Regions from separate parts of the Roseibium sp. AWQ4_290 genome, predicted to be linked through region 2. Evidence: predicted binding sites of a transcription regulator. Region 2 holds the regulator's gene; the other holds the start of a gene.
The links. Region 2 encodes LexA, which represses DNA repair genes until DNA is damaged. Its sites were predicted from a motif close to TGTTCNNNNTGTGTTCNG; they were not measured.

Region 1 (3,419 bases), on a different contig from region 2:
TACGGGCCTGTTTGGCGGAGCCGCCAGCGGAATCTCCCTCCACGATGAAAAGCTCGGTGCCGTCGGCCTGATTGGCAGAACAGTCGGCTAGCTTGCCGGGCAGGCGCAGTTTGCGGACAGCTGTCTTGCGGGCTACATCCTTTTCTTGCCGACGGCGCAAACGCTCCTCAGCCCGGTCGATGACCCATTCCAGCAGCTTGTTGGCCTGATTCGGAGAGGCGGTGAGCCAATGGTCGAACGCATCGCGCACGGCCATTTCCGTAATCCGGGTGGCTTCGTTGGTGGCGAGCTTGTCTTTGGTCTGGCCGACAAATTCCGGCTCCCGGATGAACACAGACAGCATGCCCCCGGCCGAAGTCATCACGTCGTCACCGCTGATGATGCTGGCTTTCTTGTTGTTTGTCAGTTCCCCATAGGCTTTCAGACCACGCATCAGAGCGTAGCGGAACCCGGCCTCGTGTGTGCCGCCCTCCGGGGTGGGCACCGTGTTGCAGTAGGAATTGACGAAGCCGTCGCCGGCAAACCAGTTCACGGCCCATTCGACAGAGCCATGCTTGCCGGTTTTGTCGGTGCGGCCTGCGAAAATCTCGTCAACGACCCGGCGTTCCTTTTCAAGCCGTTCGCTGAGAAAGTCCTTCAGCCCGCCGGGGAAATGGAACACAGCCTCCGCCGGGGTCGGGTCCTTCTCGGACAGAAGGTCCGGTGCACAATGCCACCTAATCTCGACGCCGCCGAACAGATAGGCCTTGGACCGCGCCATTTTGAGTAGCCGGGCGGGCTGGAATTTGGCCCCTTTGCCGAAAATCTGCTCATCCGGCGTGAAACGGACCAGAGTACCCCGCCGGTTCTGGGTATCGCCAACCATCTCAAGCGGGCCTTGCGGGTGTCCCCTGTGGAAGGTCTGGCGGTACAGTTTGCGGCTGCGCGCCACTTCAACAACAAGTTCAGACGACAGGGCATTGACCACAGAGACCCCGACCCCGTGCAAGCCTCCGGAGGTTTCATAAACCTTGCTGTCGAATTTGCCGCCCGCATGCAGGGTGGTCATGATCACTTCCAGCGCGGACTTGTCCTTGAATTTGGGGTGCGGATCGACGGGAATGCCTCGGCCATTGTCGACAATGGCCAGGGAGCCGTCCTCGGCAAGCGACACATCAATCCATGTTGCGTGTCCGGCGACCGCCTCGTCCATGGAGTTGTCGATCACTTCGGCAAACAGGTGATGCAGCGCCTTTTCATCGGTGCCGCCAATATACATGCCCGGACGCCGCCGGACCGGCTCGAGCCCTTCAAGAACCTCAATATCTGCCGCCGAGTAGTCGTCCGGCACAGGCACGTGTGGCGGCGGGGGAGCTTTTTTTGGAGCAGGCTTTACAGCCTCGTCTCGTTCAGAAGACGAGACCGCCGCATTGCCAGCAAAGAGATCGTTTTTTGCGCTCATTCCATATTGCCTGAAAGGTTCGAAGCTGTGGTTGCCAGGGTCCAGCGCCGTTACCTACACCGAATCACGGACAAGTTTGAAGGACAAATGAAGAACGGCAAAGGAAATTGCCGGAATGCGCCCGTTTTCAACAGGCAGGCCCTTCATTCCCGGTGGGAAACAGATCATCAACCAGACTGTGATCTAATGGGCATGCAAAGGGAATGGGCAGGGCAGGTGGCCGAAATGTGCCAATTCGGCAACACTCGGCAACAGAGTTGGTCCTGAGGCGCAGGATTGGGTGAATTGCCGCTGTTCAGCCATGTTTAGCAGACAACCCTTGCGCTAAGTTCGGGTTGCTAAGCGGCTTGGACAAACTGTGCAGTCTGCTGAAGACAGGGACGTAAATCCCGCAAAAGGCCGTGGTTGGACGCAGAATGGTCCAACTTAAGCCGAATTGATAGGCCAGCTTGGCTCTTGCAGGAAAAAGAACCGCCGGATGGCAGACAGGCGGTCAGAAGAGAAAAAAAATGCGCGAGGCGCGAACAAAAATAAGGGCCGTTAGAGATGGCCGGCTCAGCGATATTGCGCGGTCGCTGGCTCATCTTGTGACAGGCCATCTGAATGCTGAGGCGCTGCAGCCCGGCAGGGGGCGCCGGTTTGCTGTGCTCGTCGCCCTGACATTCCTGACGCTTGGCAGCCAGACGGCCGCCTTTGACGGTCAGCCGACCCAGCTGGATACGATCGGACCGGAAGACCTGTCGCCGCGCGAAGCGCTGCGTGCTGGTGCCCGGCAGTATTATTCCGGAGACAAGGCCGGGGCACTCAATTCACTGCAATATGCTGCTGAAAACGGGCAATCCATGGCGGCGTGGAAGCTTGGCGAAATGTATGCCAAGGGCGACGGTGTTGTAGAAGACGATCTCAAGGCCTTTCAGTATTACAGCCAGATCATCCGCGATCACGGGGATGACGGTCCGAACTCGCCCGATGCTCCGTTTGTAGCCAGCGCCCTTGTGGCCCTTGGGACCTATTATCTGAACGGGATTGAGGGCAGCGTTCCCAAAAGCGAAAATCAGGCCCGTCAGATTTTTACCCACGCGGCCTCCTATTTCGGAGATGCGGAAGCGCAGTATGAGCTGGGCCGGATCTATCAGGACAGCAATGCCCGCATGGCCGTGCGCTGGTACAATCTGGCGGCCCTGAAGGGGCATGTGGGTGCACAGGCGCGGCTTGGCGAAACACTTTATGCTACGGGGTCTTCGGACAAGAAAAAGGTCCGCGGCCTGATGTGGATGACTGTTGCCCGCGAACAGGCCAGTGGCACGGATGCCAGCTGGATCAACGCCCTGCATGAGCAGTATTTCGCTGTCTCGTCCGAGGCTGTGCGCCAGCGGGCCCGGAAACTTGCAGATGCCTGGATCGCCCAGAACCGCCCGGACATGGTTGCCGCTCAGCAGATTGGCGCTCAGTAAAGCACCGCATACGTCCTTCCGTCCGGCAGACTTCCAGCCGGACGCGGATTCGCTAGCGCTTCAAGTCAAGTCATCGCCTGCCGCTCCTCAAGCACTGCCGTCCTGCTGGCTCAATGTGTCAGCCTCGCTTGCTGGGAAGAGCCTCTTGCTGGTCAAGGAGGGGGCCCGTCCCGGGCGGCGCAGTCAGCTCCGGGCGCAGGCCGGGGGCAAGGGCTGAGAACGGGCAGGGGGCATTGCTCATTGTCCAGGATGTGTTGTTGAGCACCATGGAGCAGGTCGCCATACGCATGCCATCGGGACTTTTCAGGCAGATCGACTCTCCGAGACCGTAGTCCTCGCCATTGTAGCGGCACGTGCAGGACACAGACTGCGCACTGGCCGCGCTTCCGACAAGAAACAGGACGAGACAAAGGCCTGGTCTCAAACCTTTGAGTGGATTGGATCTGAGACAATGGCCGAAAAGACCGGCGCCGGTGCCTGTAACCGGGAAAAAAGTTTGTCCGCGTGGTGCCGGAGCGGACGGA
Region 2 (3,419 bases):
GCTGTCACAGCGCTGGTGGCCGGACTGGCAACCGGGATCATTGCCGCCCATCATTTTGGGCGCATAGCCCCCCTGGGGCTTCTGGGAAACGTGCTCGGCATGCCGATCTTCACCTTGCTGGTCATGCCCATGGGGGTTCTGTCGCTTGTTCTGATGCCGTTTGGCTTGGCCTCTGTGCCCCTCAGCCTTATGGCCTTTGGTGTCAGGTTGCTTCTTGATGTGGCGGGCTTCGTGTCTGATCTTAGTGGAGCTGCAGGCGCCATTGGCCGGATTGGTCTGCCGGAGATGCTGGCTTTTTCAGCTGCCCTGTTCGGCGTGCTGCTGCTGCCGGGCCGGTGGCGCAGCCTGGCCTTTGGGCCCCTGATCCTTGGCCTGGTGCTTGTGCAGGTCAGCCGGCCGCCGGACATCCAGATTGCCGCTTCCGGAAACAAGCTCGCAGCCCGGGACCGGATTGGGGATTTGCGCTGGTTTGCCCGCCGGGACAGTTTTGCTGGTGATATCTGGTTTCAGACGGAGGGAGTTCCAGAGGGCGAAATTAAATCGCGCAGGATGAAAGCGCCTCAAATCGCCTGTGATCCCGGCGGCTGCGTGATACGCGCTTATCAAGTGGCCGGGGCGCACGTGCCTGACGGCTTCGAGCACAGGCCTCTCAAACTGGCTCTCACAAAGAGGCCTGAGGCATTTGAAATGGATTGCCGATGGGCTGATTTGATCGTGAGCGATCTGATTGCGCCCAAATCCTGTTCTGCTCCCCTTGTGATTGACAAATCCCTGCGCCATGCGCGCGGTGCTGTTTCGATCTGGCTGGCGCGCGCCGCTTCCCCGGCCATGGAAGAGGCTGTGCCGGAAGGGCAGGGAACCCGGAAACGGGAAAGAGAGGATCAGGCATCTGCCCCCAATGCGCTGAAAACACGGGTGCTGGCTGTCACGGACATCCAGTTTGCGCTTCAAAAGGAGCCCCGTCCGTGGAACCGGGCGGGGGAGGTGACGCGTACCAGCCTGCGCCAGGGAGGTGGCTAAACGGTCAATATTGGCGGAAGAGGGCGACAAGCCGTCCTTGAACACGCACCCGGCCGGGGCCGAAAATGCGGGTTTCGTAAGCGGGATTGGCAGCTTCCAGGGCAATTGAGGCGCCTTTCTTGCGCAGCCGCTTCAAGGTGGCCTCTTCATCATCCACCAGCGCTACCACGATATCGCCGCTATCGGCGCTTTCCGTACGGCGGATCAGCACGGTGTCGCCGTCCAGAATACCGGCCTCGATCATGGAATCGCCGCGCACTTCCAGAGCATAATGTTCGCCCTTGCCGAGAAGTTCCGGCGGCACTGTGATGGAATGGCTGTGGGTCTGGATCGCTTCGATCGGCACCCCGGCGGCAATGCGCCCCATGACCGGAATCTCCGTTCCCGCCACTTCAGGCTCCGGTGCAGGGCGAGCCGGTTCCGCCTTGCCAAGAGACCCTTCGATGACTTCGGGGGAAAAGCTGCCACGCTGGCGGGGGGCGCCGAGGCCCGGTGCAATGGAATCCGGCAGCCGGACCACTTCCATGGCGCGGGCCCGGTTCGGCAGGCGGCGGATGAAGCCGCGTTCTTCCAGAGCCGTGATCAGCCGGTGAATACCGGACTTCGACCTGAGGTCGAGAGCGTCCTTCATTTCATCAAAGGACGGCGGAACACCGGTTTCTTTCAGTCTTTCATGAATGAACATGAGCAGTTCATACTGCTTGCGCGTCAGCATATCGGCATTCCTTGACCATGAGAAGGTTCTGGTACAAATCAAGAACACATTACCTGTTCTCATTGTGTTCCGCAAGCGTAAATGTTCTCTTACTGTTCTGCCGGGCCACTTGTGGATCTGTCAGAGTAAAACGGCACTGGCAGTTGCACTTTTGGCCGTATTGATTGCTGGCTGGGCGGCATGACAAAACTCAACCGTACGATGAATGGTGCTCCGGACTGAAAATCGGGAACTTTTGCATTCATCGGGCAATTGGCCCCGTTTTGCTCCGCTGGCTCAATTCTTCACTACAGAATAGTCTGCGTCGGCGGCGCAGAGATTTGGTCATGGGGTGCTGTTGTGTTGTCTGATTGCAATAGATGTTGTGTAGCCGCATACACCTGCACGAAGCTGCCCAGACTTCCTAAAACTTGGTTGTCCGAACAACGGACAAACTTATTCGAAAATTTTTAAAGATGACACTGACAACGACCCGGATACAGTCTTGAAAACCGTATGCTACGCATGCCACGGAACGAATAATCCAGAAGGACTGTCTTGCTTTGGAAATGCCCCGCAAGGTTTCCATGCTTCAACGTCTTTTCCCTATTTCTACGTTTTATAGAAGTCCGGATTGAAAACCAGCTGCTCCTGAAAATTAGAACCGCGAAATCCCGCGTTTTCCCGGACAAGACTTTCTGGTGCCGATGAAATTCGGCCCGTGCCATTTAAGTCCGGTGCGTACACTTGTGCGCTTTGGAAACCGGCGTTTCAAGTCGGGGTCATCCGTTCTCCCTGACGATCAGCAGCTCGCACGTTACCAGCGTCGGCGCGCCGCCGGGGACAAGTATACCCTCAAAGAGAGCACCGGTCAGGTCCGCGCAGCGGACCGGGACAGCGGGCGGTGTTCCTTTTTCCGCTCCAGCTCCCGGGCGCAACAGGATTTCGGAAATCAGGCCTGTCATGGGCGCGCTGTCGGTGAACCGGGCTCCGGCAAGGCTGCCGAGGCCGTAAACGCAATAGGGGCCAGGGCCAAGTGTGGCTGCCAGGCTTTCGATGCTGGTGGACAGGTCCTCAAACGGGGCGAGGGTCGTGATCAGTGCATTATGCGTTGGCCGCGGGGAGGCGCTGTCCTCTGTCCTGGTCCGGAACAGCGTGAATTCGGTTTCCGGGTCCAGCTCCGCCTCGAACCGCGCGCCCCTGAGGCCCCAGCCGGAGACTGTGATGTCCTGCGTGGCCGTCAGCGTGTGGGGCAGCAGGTGGCCGAGGCGTTGCTTGTTCCCGTCCTGCCAGAAGCCGTGAATATGGGCGAACCAGCTCCCGTCCTTCCAACCCAGGATGGCGACAGCCTCCTCAAGGACAGCAGCGGCGGAGTGGTGGGTGTCGCTGTACCAGGCGGCGTGCCGGTCGTCGATGGCCCGGTCGGGCATGACGTAGTCGAAGGCCGAGAGGGGGAGGCCGGACAGATCCAGAACGGCGGAGGAAAAGCCGGACGCAGCAGCCCACGCGCCAAGATTGGTCAGGAGCGGTGTGCCGGCGGGCACGGGAACCGCTATCGGAATGGCGTCGCAGAGCGCAAAGGGGCGCCTGTCGGCCGCGGCAGGGCCCGGATGGCGGATATCGGCAAGGGCTGACGGTGCTGGCCGTCTCATATCAGGCCCCGGCTGGTCAGGACGTCCCGAACCAGTTTCTTCGTGACTTTGCC

Region 1: a site for LexA is predicted at 1,521-1,538, ahead of parE (DNA topoisomerase IV subunit B). Genes of this name have one in related genera too.

Annotation. Positions count from the first base shown of each region.
Region 1 is NZ_JBSWYG010000022.1:85,274-88,692, reverse strand. Features, by position in the region: gene parE (DNA topoisomerase IV subunit B) at 1-1,441, opposite strand, end outside; gene ACXAH0_RS20625 (tetratricopeptide repeat protein) at 1,951-2,895, shown strand.
Region 2 is NZ_JBSWYG010000002.1:305,749-309,167, forward strand. Features, by position in the region: gene ACXAH0_RS03610 (ComEC/Rec2 family competence protein) at 1-1,020, shown strand, start outside; gene lexA (transcriptional repressor LexA) at 1,025-1,735, opposite strand; gene ACXAH0_RS03620 (hypothetical protein) at 2,497-3,366, opposite strand; gene ACXAH0_RS03625 (acyl-CoA synthetase) at 3,363-3,419, opposite strand, start outside.